3 regions of the Halobacillus seohaensis genome follow, and region 1 is predicted to be linked to each of the others. Evidence: riboswitches for the same ligand, from Rfam matches in the RefSeq annotation. Region 1 holds a riboswitch; each other region holds the start of a gene.
What was found. Region 1 has a riboswitch for thiamine pyrophosphate ahead of thiW (energy coupling factor transporter S component ThiW). Riboswitches for the same ligand answer to the same signal wherever they lie in the genome.
Positions count from the first base shown of each region.

Region 2: another riboswitch for thiamine pyrophosphate. It lies ahead of ACFQIC_RS10895 (acetylornithine deacetylase); the one in region 1 lies ahead of thiW (energy coupling factor transporter S component ThiW).
Region 3: another riboswitch for thiamine pyrophosphate. It lies ahead of ACFQIC_RS00285 (LuxE/PaaK family acyltransferase); the one in region 1 lies ahead of thiW (energy coupling factor transporter S component ThiW).

Region 1 covers NZ_JBHSZV010000010.1:53,809-64,836, reverse strand. The annotation lists gene ligD (DNA ligase D) at 1-1,416, opposite strand, end outside; gene ku (non-homologous end joining protein Ku) at 1,461-2,303, shown strand; gene ACFQIC_RS03510 (pyridoxal-phosphate dependent enzyme) at 2,528-3,487, shown strand; gene ACFQIC_RS03505 (PucR family transcriptional regulator) at 3,512-5,197, shown strand; gene ACFQIC_RS03500 (DUF3221 domain-containing protein) at 6,001-6,522, opposite strand; TPP riboswitch at 6,645-6,754, shown strand; gene thiW (energy coupling factor transporter S component ThiW) at 6,847-7,341, shown strand; gene tenA (thiaminase II) at 7,391-8,080, shown strand; gene thiD (bifunctional hydroxymethylpyrimidine kinase/phosphomethylpyrimidine kinase) at 8,077-8,883, shown strand; gene thiM (hydroxyethylthiazole kinase) at 8,880-9,650, shown strand; gene thiE (thiamine phosphate synthase) at 9,653-10,270, shown strand; gene ACFQIC_RS03470 (CHY zinc finger protein) at 10,313-10,633, opposite strand.
Region 2 covers NZ_JBHSZV010000027.1:5,631-16,658, forward strand. The annotation lists gene ACFQIC_RS10860 (FRG domain-containing protein) at 1-780, opposite strand, end outside; gene ACFQIC_RS10865 (hypothetical protein) at 984-1,253, shown strand; gene ACFQIC_RS10870 (Spo0E family sporulation regulatory protein-aspartic acid phosphatase) at 1,487-1,753, shown strand; gene ACFQIC_RS10875 (hypothetical protein) at 1,773-1,973, opposite strand; gene ACFQIC_RS10880 (hypothetical protein) at 2,201-3,610, shown strand; gene ACFQIC_RS10885 (hypothetical protein) at 3,702-3,995, shown strand; gene ACFQIC_RS10890 (N-acetylmuramoyl-L-alanine amidase) at 4,576-5,913, shown strand; TPP riboswitch at 6,014-6,119, shown strand; gene ACFQIC_RS10895 (acetylornithine deacetylase) at 6,228-7,535, shown strand; gene tenA (thiaminase II) at 7,525-8,199, shown strand; gene ACFQIC_RS10905 (CBO0543 family protein) at 8,340-8,849, opposite strand; gene ACFQIC_RS10910 (sulfatase-like hydrolase/transferase) at 8,995-10,776, opposite strand.
Region 3 covers NZ_JBHSZV010000004.1:3,353-14,380, reverse strand. The annotation lists gene ACFQIC_RS00325 (voltage-gated chloride channel family protein) at 1-137, opposite strand, end outside; gene ACFQIC_RS00320 (DUF421 domain-containing protein) at 151-762, opposite strand; gene ACFQIC_RS00315 (CBS domain-containing protein) at 1,207-1,665, shown strand; gene ACFQIC_RS00310 (3-oxoacyl-ACP reductase) at 3,340-4,110, opposite strand; gene ACFQIC_RS00305 (ABC transporter substrate-binding protein) at 4,124-5,146, opposite strand; gene ACFQIC_RS00300 (ABC transporter permease) at 5,143-5,895, opposite strand; gene ACFQIC_RS00295 (ABC transporter ATP-binding protein) at 5,895-6,638, opposite strand; gene ACFQIC_RS00290 (acyl-CoA reductase) at 6,651-8,102, opposite strand; gene ACFQIC_RS00285 (LuxE/PaaK family acyltransferase) at 8,099-9,184, opposite strand; TPP riboswitch at 9,422-9,584, opposite strand; gene ACFQIC_RS00280 (class I SAM-dependent methyltransferase) at 9,971-10,477, opposite strand; gene ACFQIC_RS00275 (YjcZ family sporulation protein) at 10,805-10,915, opposite strand.

The DNA.
Region 1 (11,028 bases):
TTTTACAAAACTACGCACTTCTAATTTGTCGAGTAAATGCTTTAGTAGTTGAGCTGCCACCACAGACAAGTGAAAAGAAGAGCGATTGGGTGGATCTAGATCAAATATGATTTCATCTGGATGCTTGGCTAAGGCCTTTTGAAAGGGTAAGTGAAACTCAAGAGCACCTTGATTCCCTAACCATGTTAAGGAAGAAACCTGATCGGCTCGTAACGATACCTCTCCGTCCTCTTCTTTCCATCCACCAACGAAATCTGGCGCATAATCGGGGCGATGTTTTTGAAAGAAAGATTGTTGCTTTATTCCATCGGGATAACGAATGACTGTTACTTTTTTCTTTTGAAAATAAGGAAGCATATACGGAGCCATTCTACGTAAATAAATTAAATAATCTTGCTTTGTAAGTCCTTTAGACCATAAGATTTTCTCAGTATGCGAAGCCTCTACTTCTTCAGGAAGCATTGCTATGTCCCACCTGCGTTTTTCCTCGGTACATTCCCTAGGCGCTAAATCAAAGCGAAATTCATTAAATAAAGGCTCTCTTAACTCTCCTGCCTCTGCTTGTAAACAATGAACATCTACGCAGACACTTGGTTCTAAGTGCCAGTTCTCCCCTTTTTCTTTAAAAAAAGTACGGAGCGTTTGCGCTTGCTCTGAATCTAATCCATGTTTGAAACTTCCTAAAGAAACCCTCTGTTCTTTGTCAAAAACCTCTAACGTATAATATTCATTCTCTGGATTATATTTGGTTAGAAATCCAGACACTGTTCGCCATTGTTTGATTTTTAACCATTCCCTGGAACGTTTGTTGTACGTATAAGTGCTTTTCCTTAATTTGGCGACAATTCCTTCCCCTAAATAATCGAAACATATTTGTTTGATTTCCTCCCAATCCTCAAAGGCCGTCACATGCTGAATCTGAGGAAGATCAATATCTTCAAGCAATGAATGGAGAATTGCTTTTCGTTTTGTGTATGGATGTGACGAAAGGTCCTCCTTCTGTTGTAATACATCAAAAGCCATAAAAGTAGCGGGACGCTTTTTTGCAAGGCTTTGGATTTTTTCCGACTTTTTTATACGTCCACGTTTTTGTAAAAGACCAAAATTTGCTTGATACGGTGTATTTAATATGACAATTTCCCCATCTAATAAAAGGGGAAGATCCGTAGGGGGTTCTATTCCATGGACGTTAATAATTTCTGGAAAATATGAGGATAAATCTTTTCCATTTCTACTAGTAAGTGTCATGCCTTTTTTGGTCCATTTTAAAAAGGCTCTAAACCCGTCATATTTGATCTCATACATCCATTTATCTTCTTTAGGAGGAGTAGAAGATAACGTGGGGAGCATTGGTTGGTTCACAGTCATCACCTTCAATTCAAAGTTAGTTTGGGCATGAATAAGGATTTTAATCATAATTCTTTTATGGGAGTACATGCTATGAAAAAGGAGTGTGGACGATGCATACAATGTGGAAGGGTACGATCAGCTTTGGATTGGTTAATATTCCTGTTAAACTCCATGCCGCAACAGAAAACAAGGATATTAAGCTTCGTCAATTACATGAGGAATGCAAGTCCCCGGTTGAATATAAGAAAAGATGTCCAGTATGTGATAAGGAAATATCCAATGATGAAATTGTAAAGGCTTACGAGTATGCGAAAAATAAGTTTGTTGTACTCGATGCAGAGGATTTAGAAAGCTTAAAGAAAGAACAAGAGGATAAATCAGTTGAAATTTTGGATTTTGTAAAGCTGGACGATATTGATCCAATATATTTTGACCGTAGTTATTATCTGTCTCCTAATGAGGGTGGGACAAAAGCATATGGACTACTACGACAAGCATTAGGGGATACAGGGAAAATTGGCATAGCAAAGATCATTATCCGTTCAAAAGAACAACTAGCTATCGTTCGTGTTTATGAAAATACACTCGTTATGGAGACTATTCATTACCCAGATGAGGTTCGTAGTATAGCGGATGTTCCAAATGTTCCAGAACAATTCGATCTGAGTAAGAAAGAGTTGAGTACAGCAGTCACCTTAGTTGACCAATTAACCGCTGAGTTTCAACCTGAAAAGTATAAAGACAATTACAGAACTGCATTAATGGAGCTTATTGAAGCGAAACGTAATAACGAAGAAGTTACGACCGCTAAGAGCAAAACTACTCCTGACAATGTGACCAATTTAATGGATGCACTCGAAAAGTCACTTGAAAGTACGAAGGAATCTAAGAAAGTAGCTCCAAAAAGAAAGACCACGACTAAAAAAGCGAGTGGAAAGAAAAAGACGTCATAATGATAACTTGATCCAGGGCTAGCACTTTCTATGAAGCGATTTGTCGAACTAAATATCTATGTTTATACAGGTTTATGTAGTATACTAATTGTAAGATAAATCCCTTTTGTTAGAACATGTTCATTTAAAACTTGTTCTAGGAATAATAAATGAGGTCGTACATATCGTGCGGTCTTATTTTATATGTTATATTATCAGAATAATCTGAATTCAGGGGGGAGCCCATGGGTGAAGCACTTACTATGCGTGAGGTATGGAAGGCGAATCACAGGATTCAAGGAATAATTGACCAAACACCACTCTTATTTTCGGAACCATTATCAGAACGAACAGGCAATCATATATACTTGAAATTGGAGAATTGCCAACCAACGGGAGCATTTAAATTACGAGGTGCGGCAAATAAACTATTATCACTTACGGCCCAAGAAAGGAAGAAGGGTGTCACTACTTTTTCAACAGGAAATCATGGAATAGCCGTTGCGTATGTAGCTAAGCAACTTGATATTGAAGCAACCATTTGTATATCTAATCGGGTTCCTAAGGAGAAAGTCAATCGACTGAGAAGGTTAGGTGCCCATGTAAAAAAGGTAGGTGAAAACCAGGATGATGCCGAGGCTTATTGTTATGGTTTAGAAAAAAAACAGGGTTTGTTTGTTATTAAGCCATTCGATGATATTAAAGTGATTGCCGGACAAGGCACGATTGGACTTGAGATCATGCATCAGTGCCCAGATGTTGATCAGGTGGTTATTCCTTTGTCTGGGGGAGGATTGCTAACGGGTATTGCATTCACTCTTAAATCGATGATTCCTGAAATCCATATCCAAGGAGTTTCTATGGAAGCATCAGCTGTCATGCATGAAAGTCTCAAGAAGGGAACTCCTATCACGATGAAAGAAACGGAGACCTTGGCAGATAGTTTACTGGGAGGATTAGGCCCCAAGAATCAGCACACTTTTCCTTTAACACAACAATACCTGGATGAAAGTCTTCTCGTTTCAGAAGAAATGATTGAAAAAGGAATCCTTTTTATGATGGAATTTCATAAAATGATTATAGAAGGAGCAGCCGCAGCAGGAATTGGAAAGGTGTTAAAAGATACCCAAGCAAAAGGGAGGAATGTGGTTATTATAGTCAGCGGAAATAATATAGACCATGCTACAATTCAACAATTAATTTAGATAAGAATGTAATGGGGTGGTAAGATGGGTATACATGTAAAGGATGTCCTGCAATTGCCTATAATGGAACTCGCGAAGGTTCTAATGGGAAAGGCTCATCTAGAAGAAAGAGAAATTGAATGGATTTCTGTCATTGAAACACCAGTAGAGAATTTTGTCAGAAAAAACGAGTTTGTATTAAGTACTGGTATAGGGTGTGGAAACGATCCTGTCGCCCTTGAAAAGTATGTTCAAGATGTCATTGATTCAGGTGCATCTGCACTAGCCTTTGCAACGGGAAGACACATTTACAAAATTCCAGATCGCATAATGAGTTTAGCATCTGAACATAAATTAGTTCTAATTGAAATTCCGTGGGAAGTAAGGTTTGGAGATGTTCTCCATGATGTCTTGAATGAAATTAGTAAAAAGAAGCGAACTGCTCAACAGCGTACAGAAGAAATTCGACAGGAATTGATTAACTGCGTATTAAACGGAATGGGATTGCAGGAGATTATGAAAATAGTCTATGAAAATACAAATATTCCCGTGGCAATTAGTGATCATAACAAACTTATCCGTGCCAATTACTATTTCGACAGTCATATGATCGCTTTACTTAATGGAGAGGTTGAAGGTGACTATCAGCTCATTCCTTCATATGAAACACCTTTTAAAGATCACCCTTTATATCATTACATCGAGCAGTATCAAATTGGCGAAGATTGTTGTTATCAATTGACGATTTTATCGAACTATAAAAAACAAGGCTACCTCTTATTTAAACCTGAATCAGACGATGAACTAACCTGGTCCAATTTAAATATTTTGGAACATGCTTTGACTTCCTGTGCACTATATTTTGTGAAAGAAAATGCAATTGAAATGACAGAAATTCGATTGAAAGACAACTTCCTTCTCGATTTAGCTAAAACCAATATCGACATGGATAAACAGCTTCAGTCAAAAGCACAACTCCTAGGTTATGATTTAACAAAGCCCTATATTTGTCTTGTTGGTAATATCCGTTTTAAAAAGAAAGCTACTGAGCATATTGGAGGTTTTGATCAAGCTGTTATGTCCTCTTCCATGCATAGTCGAAATTATTATATTCAAAAAGAAGTAGCCCATGCAGGGGATGTTTTAAAAAGGAGAACCATGGCTACATTTGAAGATGGAGAAGTTATTGTTTTCTTAGAAGCAGACAATCGTCCTTATATGGAAACATCAAATCAGTTTCTTGACCTTGTTGAACGACGCTTAAATGAATTATTAGCTGGAATTAAAATTTCCTGGGGAATATCGATGCATAAAGATGGGTTGTATGTGTTTCATAAAAGCTATAATCAAGCCGTTACAGCGCATAATATTGGGCGTCAACAACATGAAATAGGAGAGCGTACCTTCTTCAGCGATACACGAATGAATAGATTATTGATGGCACTTTCTCATGAAAAAGAAATTGAAGAAATTGTTAAGAACACTCTTCATAAATTGATAGACTATGACCAGAAACGTCAAACGGACTTAATTCATACATTTATCATTTATAATAAATTCAACAGCAATGTAAGTCAGACGGCACGGGCTTTGAACTTGCATAGGCAGTCACTGCTACATCGGCTGAGAAACATTGAGCAATTGACCGGACTTTCCTTATTGAATGCAGATGACCTATTTTTACTTGAGCTTAGTGTAAGACTTTGGATGTTAAAAAAAGTGGATGAATAAATAAGGGGAGCTCTTTAAGATAAGTAGTTCCATAAATAAAAGTACAAATAACAAACAAAAAAGCTTGGATTTTTAATGCCTAAGTGTTCTTTTATATTTTCTTGTTAAACTAAAGCTTTAGATTGGGGAAGACTCAATTTCGAGACATTTCGGTGGTTTCCGTTACAAAGAATGGCGTTTGAAGGTCCGGGAAATCACTCGCTTTCCATGGGCATGTGGCGAGCTTCCTCGGGCTATCGCCCTGCGGGATCTCACCGATCATGTTCATCCCAGCTCTTACGCCTTATAAGGACGAAGGCTACATCTAGTTCATCAATCCTATCGGGCGTTATCCAGCTCCAGCGCCTAGCGGCTAGTGAGACTTCCCTCGGTTCTGTACGATAAGTCAACAGTCCAGTCCATACGCCGCTGACCAAGGCGCCTCCGCTTTTAAAGGAGAGTCTCGCAATTTCCCGGACCTTCTTGCTTTCGTAAGGAGAACGGAAGCCGTGTGGGGTAAGGTTTTATTCTATAGCATAGATAAGACGCATTCTCCTATGGGGGGGCGTTAATTTCCATGTCGAAAGGGGTGGCTTTGAAACGACGAGACCTCCCGCGGGAGAAGGAGTTAGGCAAGACCCCACAGGGAGTGTCAACGACCGAGGAGGCTTGCCAGTCCCCCGCAGGAAAGCGAGTTGTTTCAAAGTCACCCCTATCCCTCATACGGTAACGAACCCCATTATTTCGGAATCGAGTCCTCAATAGTCCTTTGTTTCTCTACGGTATCGGAGCTACTTACTTCTAAGATACTCCCCTTTAAAAACTCAGTCCGGCAATTTATCAGATATAATCACTTTCTCTGATCCACTTTCTGTCACAGTAGACCGAAGTTTTACAGTCCAGTGATCATCCTCTGCCTCATAAGTTAAACTCTCAACTGCCAGTGCGTTACTCCGGTCAATACCTGCCAGTGCTTTAGCCAAAACCTGAGATTCCGTTAGACTGGCTCCTTCAGGTGATGGAGATTCTACAACTTGCACATCTTTTGCTTCTCCTTGCATTGGATAGGATTCAGCAACTTGGCCGGCTATTCTAACCTCAACTTTCTTCCCGATCCACATACCTTGGTCTACCCCTGATACCCATATGGGTGAACCACCTTCGTTCTCAATCGTATTAACGACCAAAATCCTGTTCTCATGTTGATCCATAACGTAACCGGAAAAGGAATTCATTTCTTCAGACTCTTCCTCTGGATGAGTTCCTGCATCCTCAGATCCTTCATCCACTTCAGTTTTACCACAGGCAACGCCAAATAGTAATAATACAAGCATCCATTTTTTCATTTAGAAAGTCTCCCTCATTTTCTTACCAGTTCAGTCGCTTCCCTGTGAAAAATGTTACACCTTTAACCATGACAAATCAAAGAAGCTTTGTTATGATGAACTCAACCAAGCGAATTGATGAAATGAACTACTAGGGGGGCCCGGAATGGGCTGAGAGGAAAGGAACAACCTTTCCGACTCTTATCAACCTGATCTGGTTAAGACCAGCGGAGGGAAGTAGTTAGACGATAAGTCTATTACTCTACCTATACGTAGCCAGGTCCCCCCAAGGATCTGGCTTTTTTGTGTTTTCCGGCCCCTACTTCAAAGAATGGGAGGAAGAGAATGAATCGAACACATTTACTTACAACGATGGCTGTCTTTGTTGCCATTGGAACGCTTGGCGCCCAACTTCTATGGTTTCCTGCAGGGATAGCAAAAGCGTATCCTGTTCAACATGCTGTAAACGTCATGGCGGCCATCACCCTTGGCCCGATTCCTGCGGTAGCTATTGCATTCGTGATCGGACTGCTGAGAAACTTACTTGGACTAGGAACATTACTAGCCTTTCCTGGCGGGATGATTGGTGCTTTACTTGCTGGATATTTTTACAAATGGACAAAAAAGTCATTCGCTGCTGCTTCAGGAGAGATGATAGGATCTGGTTTTATTGGTGCACTGTTCGCTGTTCCCTTTGCCACTGTATTAATGGGAAGTGCGGCGGGGGCCTTTGCTTTTATCCCGCCTTTTCTCGTAAGCAGTATTAGCGGATCATTACTTGGTTGGTTCGTAGCATCACGAGTACGCCAAACAAAATTAATACCGCAAGCTAACGCATAACTGCTCGGAATCTATTTAGATTCCGCTAAAAATCAAGGAGGTTAAACTAATGAGTTTTACAGAGACCCTAAGAAGGGAAAACAATGATATATTCGAAGCAATTTTTAACCATCGATTCGTTGACGGAATCGGTAAAGGGGACTTGCCACACGATTCCATAGCCCACTATATTAAAGCCGATTATGAATACTTGAACGCATTTATGCACATTTATGGCATTGGCATCTCTAAATCGACCAACCGAAAAGACATTGAATACTTTAATGAGCAAGTAGGATTTATACTAAATAGTGAAACACACCCACACATGAATTTTTGTGATGTCATCGGTGTTGGATATGATGAACTACATGGATACCCGCTTCCTCCAACAGCTGATCACTACGTCAAACACATGATGTACCACGCCCAAATGGGAGGATTAGGTGAAATTTTAGCCGCTATGCTTCCATGCCCGTGGACGTATCTAGAGATCGGTAATCATTTGATGAAAAAGTATCAGCCAACACCGAATGATACCTTCTACCAGTGGATTAAGTTTTACGCAAATGAGGAATTTGAAACGCTATCCAACGCCATGCGCCAACGCCTCGATGAATTAGCCGACCAAGCCTCAGAAACCGAGCGACAACGCATGAAAGACGCCTTCAGGAAGAGCTGTCAACTTGAGTTGAAATTTTGGGAAATGGCTTATTCCTGTGAAGAATGGCCTCAAGGAGAAGGAGTGAACACTAAATGACAAATGTCTCAACAGCCTTAACGATTGCTGGCACTGATCCGAGTGGAGGTGCCGGCATTCAAGCCGATCTAAAAACATTTCAAGAATTGAGAAGTTATGGAATGAGCGTAATCACTTCAGTCGTCTCTCAAAATACAACAGGAGTTAAGGATGTGCATCATGTACCGATTGAGATACTGAAAAGTCAACTTGAAGCAATTTCCTCAGATATACCTGTAGATGCATTTAAGACAGGGATGATCTCAAACATGGAGATGATGAAGGTAGTCGCTGAATGGATACCTGAAGTGAATGCTCCTTACGTGATGGATCCCGTGATGGTGGCCACGAGTGGGGATACTTTAATAGAAGAGGAGTCAAGAAGTTGGTTGCGTGACCATTTAATCCCTCTTGCTACTGTGATTACACCCAATATTGCAGAAGCTGAATTCATTTTGGAAGAAAAAATCAGAAATACTGAAGATATGAAACAGGCTGCTGAACAAATATGCTCCAGATTTGGAGCCAATGCTGCTTTAATAAAAGGAGGTCATCTCGAAGGAGAAGCGATTGATTTCTTATATGATGGATCGAGCATTCTTACCTATTCGAGTGAGAGGATCGATACGGACAATACGCATGGAACTGGATGTACGTATGCAGCAGCTATTACCGCATTCTTAAGTCAAGGAGCACCATTATCAACAGCAGTGGAACAAGCTAAGCATTTCGTAACGGAAGCGATTCGACATTCCTTTGACATTGGAAAAGGAAGTGGACCTACGAACCATTTTGCAACACGCGAGGAGGTTATGAACAAATGAGTATAAAACTTGTAAATGAAGTCAGAGAAAAACAGCCTCTCATTCACAATTTAACGAATCAAGTTGTGATGAACTTTAGTGCTAATGGGCTGCTTGCGTTTGGAGGATCTCCAATTATGGCAATGGCCGAGGAAGAAGCTTGGGATATTGCTCAGCTATCGGACGGTGTGTTAATCAATATTGGGACTTTAACTGAACCTCATTTGCGAGCGATGATCCTTGCAGGAAAAGCTGCCAATGAAAAGGGTATTCCTGTAGTCATCGATCCAGTAGGAGTTGGAGCTACATCGTTTCGTGCGAAAGCTTTTGAACAAATTGTATCTGAGGTTCAGCCTACAGCGATTAAAGGCAACACAGGAGAACTAGCTCATATTATTGGTGTTTCTGTGGCAACAAAGGGTGTCGATTCAATTGGAGAAGGAGACAACGAAACTATCGCTATGCAAGTGGCTGAAAAATACAATACTTTAGCTATTGTAACTGGGGAAGTTGACACGATAAGCTACGGACAAGAAGTGGTGAAAAATGAAACAGGACATGACTTATTAGCCAAGGTAACGGGTTCTGGTTGTTTGCTAGGGTCAATTTTAACAGCTTGCCTTTCCACATCAGGAACGCGGTTTGATCAAGCTCATGCAGCTACTCGATTCTATGGATTAGCAGCTGAAAAAGCAGCGCGTCTCACGAGTGTAAACGGACCTGGAACGTTTGCTGCCCGTTTCATCGATGCCTTAGCTATGGATTTAACGCAATTAGAGGAAAGATAGTTATGGAACTGAGCCAACGTTTAAGAAAGTATTTAATAATGGGTAGCCAAAACTGCGAGCGTGATCCGGCTGACATTCTTAAAGAAGCGATTGAAGGTGGGATAACAGCTTTTCAGTTCCGAGAGAAAGGTCCAGGATCACTTCAAGGAGAAGAGAAGCTTGCACTGGGCAAGAGGTTGCGCGAGTTATGCCGGACGCATGATGTCTTGTTTATTGTAAATGATGATAGCGTTTTGGTGGATCCACTTGAGGCGGATGGTATTCACGTCGGTCAGGACGATGTTGATGTACAGGAGCTCCGTTCCCTTTTTCCAAAGAAAATTATAGGTCTTTCAATTTCTAATGAAGAGGAGCTAAAGGGTAGTGCTGTTGATGTGGTGGATTATTTAGGTGCTGGTCCTATGTTTGCTACGTCTACGAAGGTGGATGCAAAGGAGCCGGTTGGTGTCGAGTGGATCAAGCGGGTGAAGTTTTTATATCCTGGGATTCCGCTTGTCGGGATTGGCGGTATCACCGTTGGAAATGCTCGTGAGGTAATGGAAGTTGGTGCCGATGGTGTATCCGCTATTACTGCGATAACTGCAGCTAAAGATGTAGTTAGAGCAGTTAAACTGCTTTGAGTGAAAAGTTTCGTTACAGTAATTACTGTAACGAAACTTTTTTTAGGTATCAAAGTATAGATGGAAGTGATGGATACATTTTTCATTAAAGGAGCTTTCGCATTGAGGACATGCGGATGCATTCATGTAATCATGGATGGTTAGTTCGTGATGACAGTTGCCGCAGAGAATTGCTCGTTCATTCCATTGGTTCTTTGGCCATTTGGATGTTGTATGATTTGCTAATTCCTGATGACAGTAGTAGCACGCGTAATACTCGTTACAGCAATAAAATTTAATGGCGATGATATCAACGGTACTATGATAGTGTGTGCAGCGTGTGTAGGGGTCAACTTGGTTACCTTGAACTTTTTGTTTGGTCATTCAATTTGCTCCTTAATAAGTTAGTCTAGATTCCCGACAATAAGGTAAAGGCTTATGATCGGCATGTTATCTTAATTGAAACATAATGGATACAAATATCACAATTTTGTAGTGTTAATCAATCTAAAAGTTTGGGATGTTCACAATCATTGGTATATATCGCACAGAGTTGTTCGTCCGCGAATAGCGATCACTCCCTTGAGCTCTTTCTCTGTTTCTAACGAGGGGGCAGGACGATTTTTGATGTTTTTATTCACAGCCCATAATTTCAATAACTTTTCTTCGCGATTACTATTCGGGGAGGATGTTACATATTCCTTATAGTTTAACATTTGAAGGAAAAGCGAACTAGATTGCTTGGGGATTTTTAAAGAACTAGATATGACCAAGACTTA
Region 2 (11,028 bases), on a different contig from region 1:
TGTCCCTGTTATGTTCATGAGCTCTAAAATTTGAAATACTTCCCGAATACATTTTTTATTAATAAACACTTTTGTGAGGGTCGGAGGTGCTTGGGTTCCATTGTAATCGAGGGGTTTCGATTCTTGAATGTGATCCATATATTCTTCTAAATCATCAAAACCTAATGAATGATAATCTAACGTATCATATAAAAACGCGCCTTGCTGCCGTTGCATTCGGGCATTGCTTTTTCCAGGTTGCCGAATAAATTGCAGTGTATTCCCTGGAAACCCTTCGTCAAATAGATGAGTGGATGGGGAAAGGAAGCTTTGATAAACCCGTTCATCAAACTCTCCACTTGCCTTAGCCCAATGATGAGCCAATTGGTTTATATTCAGCGCGTAAACAACGACATACTCCTCTTCGCTTTCGGCCTCTTTGATATCTTCTAAGCCATTAAAAGAAAAGAATAACGCTACATAAGGCGAATAGGTGAAGTCTAGGTATGGAGTCGGTACACCGTGATGCTGTGCATATTCCAACCAATCAAGGTGATTATTCTCTTCAAAGGGCATCTGTCCCAATTTGGCTAAATTGGTTTTAAATTGATCAAGAAGTCCCACCATATCCGAGCTACGTGACTCTTGTTCAAAACTTTTAAAACGTGCCCAAGTCGTATGTAATCGCCACTTTGTATCTTGTTGTCCTCGAAAGACAATCGTCTCCTTTGAAAGGGACATATTTTGTAAGCAACGTAAAGCATCATCAAAATGATCCTGTGTGATCTTTTCAATTGTCACGAATCGATCCCCCTAACACGATTTTTACGGAAATAAGTGGTTCGTCCTCTTTAGCATTCTTCAAAAACATGATTCTTATGAATGAACGATTTAGACCCACTGGCCGTATTTTTAAATTTATAGGACACCTCCTACTAACTCCTTTCGATTATAGATTCGAAGGGGTTATTTTTCATGCCCAAAAATAAAGGAGGAAACGGTAGATGAACTACATTAAAGAGTTAAACGCATTTTACAATCAAATCGAACTACATTCACTTTCAAGCTCAGCGATTGTGTTATGGGGAGCTTTGATGCATTTCAACAACATATCAGGATGGAAGAAGGAATTCTCGGTGGCGGCTTCATCGTTACGATCAAGATCGGGTTTAAGAGAAAGTTCTTTTAATCGGGGGTGTACGGAACTAAAGGAGAAAGGTTTCATCAAGCACCGTTCCGTTCACCGAAATCATGCTCCGATTTATCAAATGTAAGCAACGGAACGGCCCTGTGGGGAATGTGGGGGTAAGGTTTATGATGGAGTATGAAAGTTCGTGGATGTTTAGTATTAGCGATTGAGCAGAAAATTGTGTGAATTATCCAAAATATTGGGATTATGCTCAAAACCTTTCATAATCTGTCGTAAATATAAAGGTGGAGGTAGTCCTTCACCTGGCTGGGCAGAAGTTTAATATAATTTTTAATGGGTAAAACAAGGTGAGGCCCTTTGGATATTGCTCTTTTGGAATCTTCTAAAGAGGTTTCTAAGAGAAGGGGCTTTATAAATCCCCTCTCAGATAAACTTAGACATCGAAAGGAAAATAAAATAGTGTCATCTATCAATGATTTAAAAGAAAAAATAGAACAGACAAGACAAAAAATGTATCGAGCCTATAAGAATAATCCTAATGATCCTCAAGTACTTATCATTTCCCAAACACTGGATATGCTTTTAAATGAGTTAGAACGTAAGAAGGGGAATTCAAAAAAATAATACGACTCATTCGGTAAGTCTATTTATCGAATGGGAGAAAACGAATTCCCTTCCTCTTAGCTGCATCTTTCATAAGGTGAAGTTCAGAATACATAACTTCAGATAAAATTCCTTTTTTAATGTTTTTATGGATTTCATCATGAAGGCCCATCAATAATTCAAGTGGAATATCATCGTAGACTGATGTTACTTCGTGAAAATTTATTTGTTGGTTTAACATTATTATAGTTCCTCTTCCTCATCTATTTTGCTGATCTTTTCCTTTGAAAGCGATTTCATAATTATATTTTATCATGATTCTGGTCATTCGAATAGGCTTTTTTATTGAGGTCTTATTATTGGGGTACCACTCTGCGATAAAGGATTGTGGTTCTAGTCTCTAATAGTAGACTATGAAAACAAGGAATCATATAATGGAAATATTCACTAGGGTCAGGAGTTTTAGTAATGAAGAAAGTTTCCATGTATGTATACGCAGCCATCATTAATTTATATATTGTGCTCTTTTATGTTACTCGTTCTTTTCAAAATGATGACTTGCTAATGATTCTTTCCTTATTAGGGGTCTTATCTTTACTTTTCTCTTTCTTTTATTTAACGGCTCGGAAACGATTCCTTCCATTATTTTTGATTTTATTTGCCTTTTTTATTTTAATTACATCCCAATCATCCCTTCTCGAGGGACTTCTTCAAGGATTTCGCCAAATGACAAGTTTGATCGCGATCTTATTAATTGTTCCGATTATTAGTTGGATTTTGGACGAAGAACCATACATAGAGAAAATCATGGCATTGGCGGGCAATTTTTTAAATACGAGCCGAAGATTTTATTTTGGGATCATGATGATTACCCAAATTTTATCCTTCTTTCTTCTATTTGGATCGATTCAGACAGTTTACCAGTTTATCCAGGGGTTGTTAGGAAATAGAAAAGGAGAAGCTTGGGAAAATTTTAAAGGAACAGCTTTATTGCGTGCTTTTTCACTTTGTACGCTGTGGGTTATTAGTATTCCGAGCTTTGTTTTTATCGTCAATTTTTTAGATGCTTCTTTATGGCTTTCGATGCTGCAGGGTGCTTTTATTTCGTTAGGTGCGGTAATTATTGCCGTTATTTTTTCTCACTTTGAAGAAAAGCATTATAACATTGATATTACGTCTGCCCTTAAAGAAGAGATCGAAAAAGCTATTGGTTCGCAAGTCAGAGGAAAGTTAAGTCGTGAAGTGATTGAATTCATTTGTCTCTTTATCTTAATATTTGGCACGATATTTTTTCTGCACGGGGTGTTTGGTTTAGAAATTCTGCTCATTATACCTCCTGTGATTTTAAGTTATACGCTTCTTTATTTCTTTTCTAAGCGAAGATTCACGAGCTTACGGAAGAATGTAAGGCATTATTTTACGGGATATTTAGAATCGAAATCGCAACAGTTTAGCATTCTATTATCCGTAGGCCTTGTGATTGTTGCTTTGAATCTATCTGGATGGGGTGAGATGCTCATTGATGGTATTTTAGTGATGGAAGAAACCATTCCTTTTATAAATATCTTGAGTATTTTACCTTTTGTTCCTATGGTGCTCAGTTTCTTTGGCATTGGCCCGTTGCCCGTATTAGTTTTAGTTGGTGGGGTGTTGCAACATGTGGCTTTACCGTACCCGCCGGAGCTGTTAGTGCTATCGATAACGTCAGGAAGTGTCATTTCTGCGTTGCTATCACCATTTATTCTTCCGGCTATTGTGCTGAGCAGTGAAAATGGGCTAAGTATTTTTAAAAATGGCTTTCAATTTAATATTTTATATGCGGTTGCTTTTTATACGTTCGTTCAAGCTTACTTGCAGATTGTCTCTATCACTCTTTAAAACGAGCTTCTTGCTAAATTTGCAGTTAAATGAAGAATAAAGCAGGAAGACACTTTTTTTTGTTGAATCATTAAACATAGGGGGCTTGTTTATGCAATCGATAAAGTTAAACAAAGTGTTTCATTTGGAAAATAACAATGAAATTAATTTCTCTAGAGGTTTATTGCTTATTGATGATCAAGGGTCTCTTGATAATTGGAGAGTAAGTTTAACGAAAGTTCAAGATACTCATGTTTTTATGGAGGATTACAAATCAGAGAACGAGTTCCGTTTGAATTTGCTTGATTTTGATGGGAATAGTTATATAGGAAGCTTAGCTGTTGATATGATTTCCGCTAACACCACTGTTTTGATGGTATCTAAAGGTGAGCTTAATGGAGAGTGAAGAAGCCAACCTTATAGGCATGTTTACTCTTAGAATAAAGAATTGGGAATGAGAGACCATTCGATCGTTATTTAAATGATCGAATGGTTTTTGTTTTGTGAAATTCTTTTAATCATGTGTGCATTGGTGAGCGTCGGGAGGATATGGTGTTCTGGATGAGAAGTGGTGTCAGGGTCTTCTGCGATATTAGTAGTTGATGATTGTTGAGTTGCGAGACCTGACCCCAGATGTGTGGCTCTTGCGGTAAAGGCTTTTTGGTAGGCTTTCTATCTATCAGTAGACATCGTTTCCTAACACTGCATAGGAGTTTTTCGTGTCCAATTGGAGTTTACTTTTTGAAACAGACGTTTATACTTATTGAAATGCTTCCAACCTTTTTAACAATCCCTCCATATTTGTAGATAATTCCACCGTTTCTTTAGATAATTCCTCCATCTCTCCCGATGTAGTGCGGAAACTGTGTTGGGGCCTTTTTTAAGGCAATCTCCTTCAAACACCGCCATTTCTTTATCGCTAAAACATAGAATATAATATTACCGATTTAATAATGGAAAAGTGAAGATAGAAAGGAGGATTTTATATGTTTAAATTGTATTTAGATCCAGGGCACGGTGGTAATGATACAGGTGCTTCTGGACATGGTTTGCTTGAAAAAGAAATAAACTTAGATATTGCGTTACGAATCCGTGATATTCTCAACAATGAATATCAGCAGGTTGAAGTAAATATGAGCAGAACAACGGACACTTCGGTTAGTTTACGTCAACGAACGAATCAAGCTAATGCTTGGGATGCAGACTATTTTTTGTCTATTCACTGTAATGCTTTTAATGGTTCAACTCGTGGTTATGAGGATTTTATTTATAGTGGATTGTCCAATTCATCCTCTACTGCCCAATACCAGAATGTCCTGCATGAGGCAATCATAGCTGTGAATGAATTAACGGATCGTGGCCAGAAAAAAGCGAATTTCCATGTCTTGAGGGAATCAACTATGCCTGCGCTCTTGACGGAAAATGGTTTTATTGATCATTCAGGCGATGCAGCGAAGTTGGCTGACGCCTCTTACCGTCAAAAAGTCGCCCGCGGACATGTGAATGGTCTAGAACGTGCTTTTAACCTTGAAAAATCAGCATCGGGAACTAGGTTGTATAAGGTGATTGCTGGCTCTTTCCTCGAAAGGGCGAATGCAGAAAAGCGAGTAGCTTACCTTGATACACATGGGATTTCATCCTTTATAACAGAAGTCTCTATATCTGGTAACACACGGTATCGAGTCCAGGCTGGTGCTTATGAAAGTAAAAGTAATGCAGAAAACCGTGTAGCTGAAGTGAAAAGAGCGGGGATAACAGATGCTTATATTATAGAAGAAGGTCAAGGTGACTCCGAAGTGTCGGGGTATAACATCTCAGGTTCCGTAATTTTGTCTCCGGAACAAATGGATCAATTTGTCCAAAAAATAAATCCAGATGCGCCATCATTAGGAATTTATTATTTAAACTTCGGGACTTACTACGGCCTTAGGGGTGATGTTGCATTTGCTCAGGCTCTTCATGAAACTGACTATTTTCGTTTTACGGGTATAGTTAACGAAAGTCAAAATAATTTTGCAGGAATAGGAGCCACAGGACCAGGTCAACCAGGGGCAAACTTTGCTACAGCAGAGGATGGAGTTTTAGCCCACATGCAGCATTTATATGCCTATGCTTCTACACAAGCTTTACCAGACAACTATCGTTTAGTGGATCCGCGCTTTGACCTCGTTCAGCGGGGAAGCGCAACCAAATGGGAAGCGTTAAACGGAAAATGGGCTGTTCCCGGCGATCAATATGGCCAATTGATTTTAGGGTTGTATCAAGACATCATCAACGCAAGTATAGATCAATTGGAAGATATTCTTGCACAAATAAAAGGTTAAGCTTCCGGTTCTTTGATTGAATTAATGAAGTAAATATGATAAAAATGAAAAGAAGAACAATGAAGAATTAAGAAATAATTTTCAAGTAAAACTGAATAGTATTCACTGCTAGGGGTGCTTTTAAAAGCTGAGAAAGACCGTTAACGTCTTAATCCTTACAATCTGAACTAGGTAATACTAGCGAAGAGAAGTGGTGTGTTGGACTATTGTTAACTAGTGTTTAATATAATAGACATTTTTGTCACAACCTCACTTCTTTTGGAGAAGTGAGGTTTTTTGTTGTTATAAAACTTAACGAAAGGTGGATTAGAAAGATGGATAAAAACCTTCAATTGCTAATCCAACAAGTGGATGAGCGTAAGGAAGAGCTGATTGAATTATTAAAGGAGCTTATTTCATTTGAAACACCGGCACCGCCGGCCAGGAACACAAAAGAAGCTCAACAGTATGTAGCTGATTTTTTAAAAAGATATGGCTTTTCTATTGATCTTTGGGATGTATATCCTAATGACCCGAACGTTGTCGGTGTTTTAAAAGGCAGTGACTCCGAAAACTATAAAAGTCTTATCATCAATGGTCATATGGATGTTGCTGAAGTTAATGACGATGAAGAATGGGAAACTGATCCTTTCACTCCGACTGTTTGGGAGGATAAAGTTATTGGGCGTGGTGCAGCTGATATGAAGGGCGGTATCGCAGGAGCTTTATTTGCCATTCAATTGCTTCGTGAAAGCGGATTGGAACTGCCAGGTGATTTAACATTTGAATCGGTTATTGGGGAGGAAGTTGGTGAAGCCGGAACTTTACAATGCTGCAGGCGGGGCTATGATGCTGACTTTGCAGTAGTTGTAGATACGAGTGATTTACATATCCAGGGACAAGGTGGTGTAATTACCGGCTGGATTACCGTAAAAAGCAAACAAACATTCCATGATGCAACAAGAAAAGATATGATTCATGCTGGCGGAAATCTATTTGGGGCTAGTGCGATTGAAAAGATGATGAAAGTTATTGAAGGACTTCAGGAACTTGAGCGACACTGGGCAGTAACAAAAAGCTACCCTGGATATCCGTCTGGCACCACTACCATCAACCCGGCTGTCATCGAAGGTGGACGAAATGCAGCCTTTATTGCTGATGAGTGCAGGTTATGGATCACTGTCCATTTTTATCCGAATGAAACGTATGAACAGGTGAAAGAGGAAGTGGAACAACATATTTTAAATGTAGCTAAAGGGGACCTTTGGTTAAAAGAAAATCCACCTACCTTTGAGTGGGGAGGTTCATCAATGATTGAAGATCGCGGAGAAATTTTTCCTTCCCTTGAAATTGATCCAGATCATTTAGGTACGCAAATGTTAGCTCAATCGCACGAAAACGTAAGTGAAAAGGGAGCTGTTGTTGATGTTTCCCCAACGGTTACTGATGGCGGCTGGTTAAGCGATGCTGGTATTCCGACGGCTATTTATGGACCAGGGGATCTAAACAATGCTCATGCTGTTAATGAACAAGTATCGATCCCTCAACTGATCGAATATACGAAAGTGATTCTGCAATTCATTTATACATGGAGTCATACAAATTCAAAAGAAAAGATGGGAGAGGAAATGGATGACATTTAGTGAACGATTATATGAAAAGTTACAACCCATATGGAGGAAAAATCATTCGCACCCGTTTGTGCAAGGATTAGGGGATGGCTCTCTTGATCCAGATAAGTTTCGTTTCTTTATGATTCAAGACTACTTATACCTTATTGAATATTCAAAACTATTTGCTTTAGGCAGTTTCAAAGCTGATGATGTTGAAACCATGGGGATATTCGCCAAGCTTCTGGATTCAACCTTAAATGAAGAAATGTCCCTTCACCGCCAGTATGCTGCTAAATTCGGGATTACTGAACAAGAGCTTGAGAACGCGAAACCTTCTCCGACCACCTTAGCCTATACCCATTACATGTTGCACGTCGGTCAAAATGGCACATTAGCCCACCTTGTTGCAGCCATTCTTCCTTGCATGTGGAGCTATTGGGAAATTGGAAAAGAACTCGATGAGATACCAGGAGCAAGCGATCACGATCTTTATGGAGAATGGATTAGAATGTACAGTTCGGACGACTTTGGTGAACTCGCCCAATGGTGCATTCAACTTCTTGATGACTTGACTGAAGGTAAGCCTGTGGAAGAGTTGGAGAAACTGGAGGAAATTTTCTTGAATACGACTCGGTTTGAATATATGTTTTGGGATATGGCTTATAACAAAGGAATGTGGCCAACGGACGATTAAGTTCAAGAGGGAAATATGCGGGAGCGCGCCAGCTGGATGTGGTGCTAGACGGGAAGTGGGGTCAGGGCCTTCTGTGATATTGGTAGTAGAAGGTTATGAGTGTGAGAGACCTGACCCCTATTCTAATAAAATGATTGTGATTATATGTAATCAAATACTACTAAATAAAATAGTGCACAAAGGACCGAAAGAATTAACGCTAACAGTTTGTTCACATGATGAATTCGTATCATAGGAAACATTAAAACAACAAACAAAGAAGACCATCCATAGTGCCATCCATTGTGGTAAGTTAACACACCGAACTCCTTGCCTCCCCACTCAAGGATTAAAAAAACAACGATCCATTTTAATGTGTATATAAGTTGTTTCTTAAATACACTAGGATAACTCGATAAAAAAATGAAAGCTACTAAAGGGTTGATAATCAGATTGTGTGAGAAATGAACGTTCATTAGATTGAAAATTGAATCTTGTTGAAGTTCCCACAAATGAAAATGACTATGTGATATAAACTCGTAAAGGAAAGTCGCTAGGGAGATGTATATCATTGTAGGGTAATAGTGCTCCCAGTTTTTCCAATCCCCTTTAATTAAAGAAAGTATTATAACTAATATTACGAGAGTTAAGTTCAAATTCTTTCCCCTCACTTTTATAATCTTATAATAGTTTTCACCATAAAACGAACATGTAATACCATTTTTTTACATAAATAAATAAATATACCTATAGAGTAAGAGGCCAACCAGAAAAGTATCTGGTTGGCCTCTTGTTTTATAAAAAAATTGTGACTGATTACTCTCCTGTACAATTACAAGATGGCATACCAGGGACGATTCCACTTGTTGGATGTAGTCTTTTCTGAATGCATTGTTGTTCAAGCGTATTGGTTAATAATTGTTGGATAATGGTTGATTTTGCCGTTGCAAATGAAGGGTCAGCTAAATTTCTTTCTTCTAGTGGGTCTGTTGCTAGATTGTATAACTCAAACTGATCTGGAACAGGTTCTGTTTTTATTGTCGTTAGGCAGGTCGAGCACTGGATTGAAGTATTCTCAATTGAATCTCCTTTTGTTACGACAGTATCATTACAGCCAGGATCACTCCAGAACTGAGGATTATCAAAATAACGAGCAAATTTCCAAATCTCTTCTTCGTTATTTCTTCCAGTTTTGAGCTTTGTAATTACAGCTTCAGTGTGATTAGGCTGAATGACCGATTCGTACGATTCACCTGTGGCCGTGGTTTGGTTCAGTCCTTTTGTAATATCATCATCAGACATAAAGTAAAGCGGTTCATTTGATCTGAAAAATGGATCATTTCCTTCGATTAATGGTTTCAAATTTCTTCCGACTAATGGATGAACTTCCGTGTGGTCTTTAGCGAGCTTTTTTTGGATAGTTTCAGCATCTATTCCAGCCAATCCTAGCAGTGTCGGCAGGATATCGACATGACTGGTTAGCTCATCAGTTTTTTCATTGTCAGAGAAAAGTTTTGGACTGTGAACGATCAATGGAACGTGAATAGATTCTTCATACATGTTATACCACTTTTGATAGAGACCGCCGTGGGCCCCAAGAAGTTCTCCATGATCGGAGGTGAATAGTACGATTGTATTTTGATAGAAGCTTGACTTTTGAAGAGATTGAAAGACTTTATGCATTTGTTCATCGGCCTTCTTTTGCAAACTGTAATACAATTGCCGGTAAAAATTGTTGTCAATGATCGGTTGTAAAGCTTTGGGATAGGTAACGCGGTAACTTTCTTGGGCTTGTGGCTTAGTTGATAGTGACTCCCGGACGGTAGGTGCTGGTGGAATTATAGGAAGTGTTGGATCGATTTCAAAATTAAACTCTGGGGAAAGTTCGGTTAGTACACCATATAGCGCAATATCGTGTGGATTGACAAAAGAACTCATGATGAACCAAGGAGTATCGTCTTTATTTGATTGTGCATCAAGGGACTCGATCAGCTTCACACTCTCTTCTGCATAAACCTCGTCACGACCACTTGTACCTATGGCTGCTGATGAACCTGAATTCCTGGGATTAGACCCATGAGGTTCTGGACCAATCCATTGATCGAAGCCAAAAGAATCAAGTCGGTTAGATTTTTGATAAATGGATTCTTTTTCTTTATTTGGAACCCCAGTTGATGAGTTATAACTTGGGAACGCATTGTGTGTACCTGGAATTAAAATATCTTCATCTGAAGCGTGCCATTTTCCTTTCCAGAAAGTCTGATATCCCGCTGCGCGAAAATAGTCTCCCATAGTAGGTACTGTATTAGGGTCAAGCCAAAAGACATCAGGATCAAACGCTTCTTTTGCGACCCCTGTCGTTTGAGAAACTCCGTGAAGTGATGGATACTGCCCCGTATATAAAGTGGTTCGACTCGGAGAGCAGGCAGTACTACCTGCATAATGGTTTAAAAACTCCATACCGTTTTCTCGTAATAGTTTTTGTGTGATTAAGTTCTTTTTTTGCCATTGCTTCAACTCTTTGGTTTCATAAACTGATGGAAAGCGTTGTTGGTCTACCATTAAGATGAGGATATTGGGTTGGTTCTTTTTCTCCATTCTAGACGTCCTTTCTTGTGTTTCTGGATATATTACTACTATATGTTTAATCGTTGATTCTGTCTGTGTATTATAAGTCACTACTTAGTTAGGTGAAGCTGTCGAAAACAGGGAGCTTTCGATTGAATATTGTAGTTTCAGAAAGGAAAGGAATACTATACTTATGAATTCAATAAAAGTTGGATAGAGAGAAGAACGCTAGCTAATGTTAGTGTTCTGGATGAGAAGTGGGATATTGGTAGTAGAAGGTTA
Region 3 (11,028 bases), on a different contig from region 1:
CGTAACTCTCCTAGAAAATCATTCGTCTCTAAAAGGAAAGCGGTTGCTGACCCCACAATAATACCAATTATAATTCCAAATAATAGCCATTGACCGAGAACCGAAAAAAAGTTTTTATACTTTTGTATAGTTTTCATTCAGCAGTTACCCTCATTTCAGGTCTTTTGGAAGTTCTTCTACATGTTTTTTATTTTTAATTTCCTCAAAAATATTATTCGATACACTTGTTTGAGTTACTGATGTTTTAGCAGGTGGATTACAATGATTCACTTGCATCATCGATATCAGCAATTGAATATCCTCTTTCGTAGCGTATTCCTTATTAGGTTTTAACATATATCCTAATTGACCATTTGATTCAATGGTAGCCCATTGTAAATCACTAAACGTTTTTATATTTTGTTGTCTCAATCGTACTTCAAGCATATCAACAGTTAAACGTAACTGTTTTAAATTCCTTTCATTAATTTGACCATTTTCGACGACAAGAACTGATTTTCCGTAAATAAAAGTCTCCATAGCATCATATTTCAAAACGATATACTCAATAAAAATAAGTGTAAGTACCAGTAACAGTGTGATGACCATTGTAATCCAAATGTTTCTGTCACTTACCGGTTGAATAACTAATGAACCGACAGCTATCATCATGACAGTTTGAGCAACTGTAAGCTGTGAAATTGATTTTCTTCCAGCTAAACGCAAAATAAGTACTCCACCAATGACAATAACAATAGCTTTCCATATGAAATTTAAATCCAAAAATGTTCCCCCCCTTGGCAAACTGATATATCTATATATTGCTAAAAATACTATATAATATTCATGATGGAATGACCTGATAAACACAATGCAATTTTTATAACTAGTTCCGGCTGAAAAAATGAGTGAATACTTTACCAACAAAAAACGCCTAACAAATTGATATACAAGTTGTTAGGCGTTTTTGTTACGTTTTCTTTGTTTGCGATAGGAAACGGCCCCCATTACTCTCGCAGGGATTTTCAGTAGCATATAACTCAATAAATAGTGACTTGCTTTATCATATTCTCCTACCATAGAATCTCCTCATATCCACCAAATCAATCATAAAATACTCCAAAAGATGAGGTCCAAAAGCAGAGTCTAGGATTACCACTGCCAAACAAAAGTCAGCGATTATTCTTTTGGTCACTGGTCATAATAAGGATAGAAGGAGGAATAAAAATGACTCAATATCAAAACTTAGGTCAAATGATGTCCAAAAATATTATTTCTGTCGCACCAAATCAGTCACTTCAAGAAGCTGCTGCTATGATGGAACAACATAATTTGGGGGCATTGCCGGTTGTTGTTCAAAATGGACAATTGATGGGTATTCTCACGGATCGAGATATTACTCTGCGTTCAACTGCACATGGTATGGATGGTCACACTCAATGCTCAGAATGCATGACATCTTCGCTCGTTTCAGGACGACCGGATATGGATGTGCATGAAGCTGCGACTATGATGGGGGAAAAGCAAATTAGACGTTTACCGGTTGTAGAAAATGAGAAGCTGGTGGGTATGGTTGCACTTGGTGATTTTGCAACAAACAACATATATGCAAATGAAGCAGGGCAAGCGTTATCAAGCATTTCTGTTCCGTCGAAAATGGAGAATACAGGAAATGGTCAAGTCTAAGAAAAAAAGCTGTTGACTTTTTAAAAATGCCCTCTGTTTAGGGCATTTCATAAAAAAATCTAGACTGAGTAATTATAAGGTTCTTACTGAGGAAACAGAAAATAGAAAAACAACTATTGATAACCTATTTGAAAAGATAAAAAGAAAAAGAGATGGATTAAGTTCCTCTCTTTTTCTTTTAAAAAAAGACACAAACCAAGAGCGTAATGCTCTCGATCTGTGTCTGCTTAATCCTCCAATCTTTTGGAGTTGTTATAGCAATATTAGCGTTGGGTTTTTAAAGAAAGTATTTCCCTTTCTGTGTACTACTTATTAATATCGAAACTACACATAAAAACCCTTTTTAAAAGCTATATATCAGTAAAATGGATAGAAGTAAAATTACAAATTCACCCCATTCATTTAATAAATAGAATAATTTAGAAGGTATCATAAAATCATAGAAAAAGAATGTTAAATAAAAGCCAATCCCCATCCTTGACCAGCTCACTATCCACTTTATCAATTCCCTTTAGAATTCTTCCTAATTCTATTGAATAACCAATAATACCAGGCATAAGTCAACAAAAACCCAACTATTTTTGAAAAGGGTACACAATTAAAGAGAACTATATTCTAAATTTAATAATAACAACTCCCAGGCATTAAAAAACCCATTGTTAAGGCGGAACCTTCAATACTTTTTTCATTCACTTAAAGCTCTTCCTCCCTCATCAAACTTAACCCTCTTCACCTTCCTTTGATGCGTAATCACTCCCTAGGTAAAGTGGTTATTTTTTCCTTTCCATTAAAATATACGACACAGAACGAGGAATCACCTTCTGGTAGATCCATTTCTAAGTTAAGTTTTCCATTATCAACATCCCCCCTCAGCTATTTCCATTCCTTCAATCTTTTACGTCCAAATTAAACCCTCTAAATAGCTGAATACTTCCTGAAAAATTCCCATATAATAGTCGCAGAGCTATAAGATTCCCCTTTACACTGGATAGCTCTTAATGGTTATCATTCATCTCACGTTACCGGAGCTGAAGCTTCGGCTTTTTTATGTTTAAAGCTCCTCTCAATAGCACATAATAATTAACGGAACTAGCTGTTCAACCATTTCGTTGAACAGCTAGTTCCGTCCTGTAATCGAATCTTAAGGGAATAAAAACCTTTAAAATTGATGAAATTCTGCCCCCTTTCTGCCCCATAACGAAATTCTTAAATATATTATATGTTTCTCCCAAATCCCACTCAGGCTAAATTTCAATTCAGCCATGGATAAAAGTAGTGGTTGCTTTTGAACATTCTGTTGTACAAAAAAAGCCTTCCATCAATTTAATGATGAAAGACTAATAACACTACCTATACCCTTTATATTTCAATCAATTGTCTCTAATGTCTCTATATTTATTTATTCTGCATACGTAGTGTAAGAGGCTATAATAACACTAATTATATTTTTATCAACATCCAAATTTAGGAATAATGATTCAAAATCACTTAAGTCTTTAAATTAAACTAACAAATTTTTTCTACTCTGTTTAATCTGATTGGCTATCAACTTCTTCAAGAAAACAACTTATGTTAGTTTCATCTGATACCTTCACTGCAATCCTTCATAGAAGAAACGCTCAAACACAATCCTACCTTCATATAGCTAGTTTACGATTCTCCACCGATATCTCCCTAGTTCATTACGAGACCACCATCTACATATAACGTCTGCCCAGTCATAAATTGACTCCAATCAGAGGCTAGAAACATGACTGGTCCTGTAATATCTTCCGGTGAAGCGATACGACGCAGCGGCGTTTGTGAGATAATCGTTTCTTTCACTTCTTCTTTTGTTTCTGAACTTGCCTCCGTTGGGTATACTAAGCCAGGCGCTACACAATTCACCCGGATGCCAAAAGCACCTAATTCAGCCGCAAGGTTTCGGCTGTATCCGATGATTGCAGACTTTGCTGTCGTATAATCATGATAAGGTATAATCGGGTTGGAAACTAGGTTCGATGAGATATTAATGATGCTTCCTTTGGCATGCTTCTTCATTTCAGGAACCACAGCGTGACAGACATGGTAGGTGGAACGGAGGGCACCCTCTATTTGTTCTTGATAGTCCCCCCACTTCAAGTCCCAAGACATTTTCCGTTCATCGGGGTTAAATCTGTATGGCTTAAAAGCATTATTGACGACTATGTCCAGTTTACCCATCTCTAATCTAATACCCTTGATCATTTGTTCTACTGCCGATCCAGAGGTTACATCCGCTTGGATCGCCAAGGCGTCGCCACCCCGTTCGATGCAAGATGCAACGACTTCTTCCGCTGCCTCATGACTTTGTAAGTAATTCACAATAACTGTCGCACCTTCACTGGCAAATTCCCGGGCCATTGCTGCTCCAATTCCCCGGCTTGCCCCCGTGACCAATACCACTTGATTATTAAACTTCTTCATAAGTATCCTCCATTTATTTTGCGGGAAGTAGTTCGGTATTTACGACTTCTTCCATATTCAAACTTTTGTCAATAAGATCAAGCTGTTTATACGTGTCTGCAGCTCGTTGTAATTTCTCTGTGTCAATCGTCCCAAGCCCTTTTTTCTCTGTTAAGGACGAAACGCTTGATTTGTTCCGTAACTTGATTATTTCCATGTTATTCTCGATATCCTTGCCATCGGTTGTGTATTCTTGAGCTAACTTTGCAGCTTCCTCTGGGCTTTTCATCATCCATGCTGCACTATTACGATACCCAGTCAAAAACTTTTGCAATTGACCCTTTTTCTGCTGAAACACGTCCTCTGTTACTACAAACAAATCACTAGGGAAATTTAAATGGTCTTTTACTTCCATGACATTTACTTCACCTAGACTTTTTTGTTTACCAATAAACAAACCAGTGTCAGTCGCAGCTGTCGCATCCACTTTTCCTTGCATCAGCGGAGCAAAGTTTAATAGACCGGTTTCGACAATATCCACGTCGTCTTCTGTTAACCCTACTTGATTGAGAAGTATTAGAAGATTTTGGCGAGTCCCACTGGAGAGGCTATACACCCCAATTTTTTTCCCTTTTAAATCTGCAGGTTTTGTAATGCCGCTTTCCTTTAATGCAACGACGTTAAAGACATTTTGAGGATAAATGTTGTATATTACTCTCAGATCTTCTCCCTTATCTAAGGCAAAGAAAAGAGAGCCCGGATCCGTAAACGCGACATCTGCTTTTCCTGTTAAAATATTTTTAATGGCATCTCCTCCGCCTTGACCAGGGATAACCGTAAGATCAATCCCCTGTTCACGAAAGAAACTCTTCTCCTCATCAACTAGCAAGTTTGTCTGTTCCGTAATATGCTGACTCCAACTAGCTACTTTTAATTCTTCTTGTAGCTCTCCTTTTTCCTCATCAGATTCAGTTTGTTGGTCTTGATCCGACCCGCATCCTCCTAACCATCCAACTATCAGTGTGAACACTAAACTATGCAAGATCAGTGTTTTCATAATCCATCCTCCTTATAATGTTTTAATAATAATTTCTCGATGAGGTGCACCGTTTGATACAAAATCATTCCCATCAACGTAAGTACGATTAATATGGCAAACATAAGCGGGGTATCCATCATCCCTTGAGAAGCTATAATCATAGCCCCTAAACCCTCACTTGCTCCGATGAACTCTCCAACCACCGCTCCAACAACTGCCAGGACAACTGCTACACGCACTCCTGCCAGGATACTCGGCAATCCTGTAGGTATCTTTAATCGGATCAATGTTTGCAATCGGGTAGCCTGAAGGACCTTGAACAATTCCATTTTTTTCGGATCGATATATTGAATCGCAGTGGCCGTATTTTCTAATAACGGAAAAAAACATATCAGTGCTGTAATCACGACTTTGGATGTTATGCCAAAGTCAAACCACAAAACAAAAAGCGGGGCTAGAGCCAACTTCGGTACGGCTTGACTAGCAATCACATAAGGGTAGAATAAACGCCTTAAAAACTCGTTTTCTCCCATTAATAATCCTAAGATAAATCCCAGGCCGCCCCCATATGCCAGACCTAGTAGTACTTCCGTTGTGGTACGCCATATATGCGGCAGCAGGTAGCCTGTTCGTAGTCCGTCCCACAAAGTAAAAACTACCACAGACGGAGCAGGCAGCACTAACTCAGACATAAAACCCGCAATAAACTCCCAGGTTACAAGGAGGAATCCAAACAAGAGAAAGGAATAAATTCGAACATACTTCATCAGAGTCCTCCTTTTAAAGCTTTTCTTAGCTTCAATCCCATCTCATTGAAATAGGGTTTGTACCTCATTTCCACTGTCCGAGGTTTCTTCAAGTCAACCTTCAAATTGTATATAATCTTCCCCTTCTCCATCACGGCGACTCGATCTGATAAATAAATAGCCTCTGCGATATCATGGGTGATAAATAAAACCGTTGTTTGATACGTCTTACAAATTTTTAATAGGTCTTCTTGAAGGCCCTCCCTTGTAATCGCATCTAAAGCAGCAAACGGCTCGTCCAAAAACAGCATGGTCGGCTTTCGGATGAGCGCGCGAGCGATGGCCACTCGACTTTGCTGGCCGCCAGATAGGTTGGAAGGATAAGTGTCTGCATACCTTTTCAAACCTATGATATTTAATAAGGAAAGTGCATCATCGTAATCTTGCTTTGACGTTTTTTTCTTTAACGAAATAGGAAGCAACACATTTTCAAGGACGGACTTCCATTCTAATAGAGTAGGGGATTGAAAGACATAACCAGTCTCTGCGGAGGGCTCTACTACTTTTTGATCAGCTAGATAAACCTCTCCTCTGTTAGGCTTTAAAAGTCCAGCTACCATTTTTAACAATGTGGATTTTCCGCAACCACTTTTACCGACTAAACAATGAAATTCTCCTTTAGGTATCTTCCACTCTACGTCTTGGACAACATTCTCTATTCCTTCATAGCTGTATGACACATGGTCCACCGTTAAATAGCTCATGCCACGAACCTCCTAGTCCATATATGGGGCAAAATGTTCTGCACCTTCTTCTGCTGTCTGCTCAATATCTACCATCTCGACTAAGTCTGCTAGATTGAACCGCCCGTCATGATGCCAGCCCGCTTCAGGTGAAGTCATGGCTCCAATTGCTGTCAATCGGTTGACTCCTATGTTTCCCAGCAAACTTCCGAGATTGAATAATTCTTTTGGGGTTACCGCTACCCCAACAGTTTGGAGAAGGGATCGGTGGGGTGCCAAATATGGGATCAACTCTTCGAAGTAATCAAAGGCTTGGACTTTAACTGAACGGTTTAGACTACTTGGCGTCAGCTGCAGGTTGTTTTCCTCGTAAACGACAGTCCAAGAACCTGAAGGTTCAGCTATGACTTCTTTTTCTTTATCGGAAAAGGATTGAAACTCCTCCTTTTGCCTCCAGCTTGCAAGCATCGAAACCTCTTCTATCTCTAGCGTTCGACGAGGATATCGACGTCTGAAATTTTCTAGCTCATGTGCAAGAAAATATGCAAAGTCTTTTGGTGAAACCCTTCCTCCGCGCTGGACGTAAAAGACATGAGGGGAGTAACAACCTTGTTGATCATAACGGATGACATCATAGGCCGCATCATGTGCAATTTTCCATGTTTTACGACCGTCTAGCCCCGCTTCAGAAACAATTCCAAAGCTTATTTTATGGCCAAATGGTAGTAACCGAGTGGTCAGTGGAACACGTGTTTTAAGCGCATCCAGTGACTCATTTCCCCCATATCCCACCACCACATCCGATTGTTGAAAGATATTTTCTTCCCGTTCTTGATCTCCACCCTTCCACCAGACAATAGCCAGGCAGTCAGCGAGTTCTGGATCGACCTCTGCCAATACTTGTGCGAAAAGAGTTGCAAACAATGGTTCTGAACTGGACACTTTCCCTATATTACCTGACTTTACTAGTAACCCGGAAATCAGACTCCAAAGTGGAAGTGCCGGTACATTTCCCGCCCATATATGAGTAGTCAAGTTAGGACCAACTGCCTTCGAATAACTTTTTTTGGGACGCGGTTGAAAATCATCTAAAAGCAAGGGATTCCCAAAGTCCTCTACCAAAAAGCGTTGAAGCTCCTGTTTCCGAAAATTTTTCAAATAGGATGTTAATCCCAAGCGAATCATTTCTTTGTCATATCCTGTAATAATCGGGAGAAAAGCCTCTGCTTTTTTCCGATATGGATTATTTCTGTCTAGAAGTTTTCCAATAACATCGTCAATTTTCTCCACAATCTGAGTAACAGTTCTTTTTTTTAAAACCTTTACACTTGCTTGTTTCACGTGCTCCGCCATATGAGTAAATTGCTCATTGGACAGAAGGGGGACATAGATATCTAGTGTCTGGTTGTTACCCTTAAAGGTTAATATGTTATACTCCACTTCCTCTCGATACATCGATGGAAGATACCCCGTTACCTCCTTCATTCTGAAAGCCCCTTTGTCGCCTTTATAAATTCCTCTACGTTTATGGAACATCCTTTGGCTGCAGCGCCTTCTGCTCTTCCCAGCAAAAGGAAACCATCTTCCGTTTCCACACCTACATCTTCCGTTAGAATGGTCGACACCGAATTGAAGTTAGCCAGATCGCAATGGGCTAGAATTCCCCTTTCTCCTTGCGGAACCTCTTCTCCGGTTAAAGGATTCATTACTTTTGTTCTAGTCCAGTGCGGCCCTGATTTGACAGAAGGAACGTTTTCATTACCAGTGTCATAAAACTGAGAACTCAGCTCTGTCATTCCATACATATTGATACATGCAGAATGAGGAACACCAAGATAATGGTGCATCAGGTCATAAAAACCATCCAGGGTCATCACTCGTGCCTGGTTTTTGAAACCACCTGTATCTAACAACTTACTTCCTTTGGGTAGGGAAAACCTTCTGCCGCAGCGTTCTAACTCATCGAATAAATGAATGAAACTATAGGTGGCCCCCATTAAGGCATACGGTTGGCCGGTGTTTTCACTTTTTTCTAATGCTTCGATTAAGGGTCCCACTTGGACTCCTTCTTGACCTATAAAATAACGGCTACCTTCTGCTCCGAATTCTTGTACCGCCAATGCGAGATAATGAGCCAGTGAAGAATTTGGCATTTCTTCTTCGGTTGGGAAAAGGACTCCCATTCGGATACTCGACGTCCGGTTCATAAATCTTTCTTTAAAGTTACGGATCATCGATCGGTCATACACTTGTAGTGTTGGATGGTAGTGATTTCCTTTAACTCCTTGTGTCGTCCCGCTAGTCATAAAAATTCTTTCCACTTGGCTTGGGTCTTCACAACTCAGTGTTAGTTCTTTGAAGGCGTTAATTGGTATAGCTGGTATGTCACGCCACGACTTTACTGTTCGCACCGTTTTTCCCTGCTGCCTACAAAACTGTTGATACGGTTGATTAACTCTGAATTGATAGGCAAATAAATGCAAAGCTTGCTCATTAAATGATGTCTCGGAATCATCGCGATTATTTATAAACTCTATGGTCCGATTTATGATTTCCTGTGGTTCCATATAAATACACTCCTTTCTATTTTAAAAAGCACTTTGCCAGAAACCATATCAAGTACGTAACGCCTTGACATTACCTAAGCTTAAAATGATTTGCACGGGACTGCGACAGGAATTTCTTCTTCCTAGAAGGAAATATCTGCTTTGACAGCCTAAATTTAATCATAGAAAAAACCACTTTTCTTACCATGTAAGAAAAGTGGTTGTATTGGCATATTGAATAATTGATAGGTATATACTTATGCTACAACTCCACTTCCCTACGCTGGCATGATCCAGATCAGGTTCTAAGGGTCTTAAAGTCTCTACTTTAATCTCAACCTTTAGTCAGTAAAGGAATAAGCATAGCATGCTAACGTCCTAGCGCTTATCCATCTCCTGAAAGGTACCCCTAGTGAAATGATTTCACTATTAAATTTTCGTCATATTCATACTATCTATCCCATTTGTAAATGTCAATCAACCTGTTGATACAGATTGACAACCTAGATTTACGATAAAACGAGCAAAGATTCACTTTGACACGTAACACTTATTTATAATGCATCAAAATTGGCTTCCGGCCCTCTATCCCCATTGTTATAGCGGGTGGGATCATAATTAACATCCTAAGGTTGTTCATTCATCTCATTGTTATCTACGTTACATGCAGATAAAACACTAGTTGACAAAGCAACAGACAATATTAAGATGATTGTTTTCGTTTTCATTGATTGATTAACCTCCATATAAACTCTGTTTTAAACATGATTATTTAGACCTTTTTAAAATTAAGGAATGATGGAAAAATTATATGGAAGCACAGAAGAATAATTCATGATAAAAGAAGCATTTTCTATATTTTTTTAAGACTTTAGCCCTAAATCCGTGCTGTTGAAAGTAATTTAAGTACGCTTTCTCGTTCTTTATATAATCTCCATTATCATTCTTGTCCATAAACCAATTACTAATGGATTTTTCATTAGTAAAACAGGGCTCCATAACAATAATCTTACCTCCATTTGGTTTTAGGATTCTCTGAAATTCTTTTATATAGGTTTTAATTTCTTTAGGGTGAATATGGTGCAATACCGCAACAATTAAAATTACATCAACCGAAGAGTCCTTTAATGGAATTTTACTGTTTTTAAATACATCAAATGTATAATCAGGGTAAATTCGTTTTGCATAATTAATTCTACTTACATCGGGATCTATTCCATAATAATTACTGGGTAAACATAATGGACAATTAGCTCCAGTACCTGCACCGAAATCTAAAATTTTTTTATTTTCAAAGTCAAAATGTTCTTTCACATTCTGATGTATATGCTTTTGGGTGATCCATTTAGGTCGTATTAGCCAATGGTATAAAGAAGGCGATAATTCCATTTAATTCTACTCCTTTTTAAATCATTTCAAAGTTAGCTTACGCATGATACAAATCTTCTCTCTTGTTAATAAATGTAAGGAACGCATATAGATTTTACTAACCATAATAACGGCCATTTAAAAGGGATCTTAAAGTTTGTTTCGCTACTGTTTATTTATTGAAACAGTTTAGTATAGCCGAGATACCTAGTTCTTGGCTTTTTTAAATTCAGAAGAAATCTTTATGTACACAAAGTAGACGATGAACTTTTATTAAACAAAGAACCTCAGAAATAGAACTATATTCAAAATAACATTAACAATGATCAATAGAATCAACAGAACAACAATCACACCAAAACCTACTCCGTATCTACCAGACATACCCCCCCTCCTTTTTTACCCTGTGTTGTTTTTTCTCTAAGTAATACCGAAACAATAAGTTAATGGATATCAGCAAATGAAATTATCAAGACGAAAAGAGTGATAATTCTTTC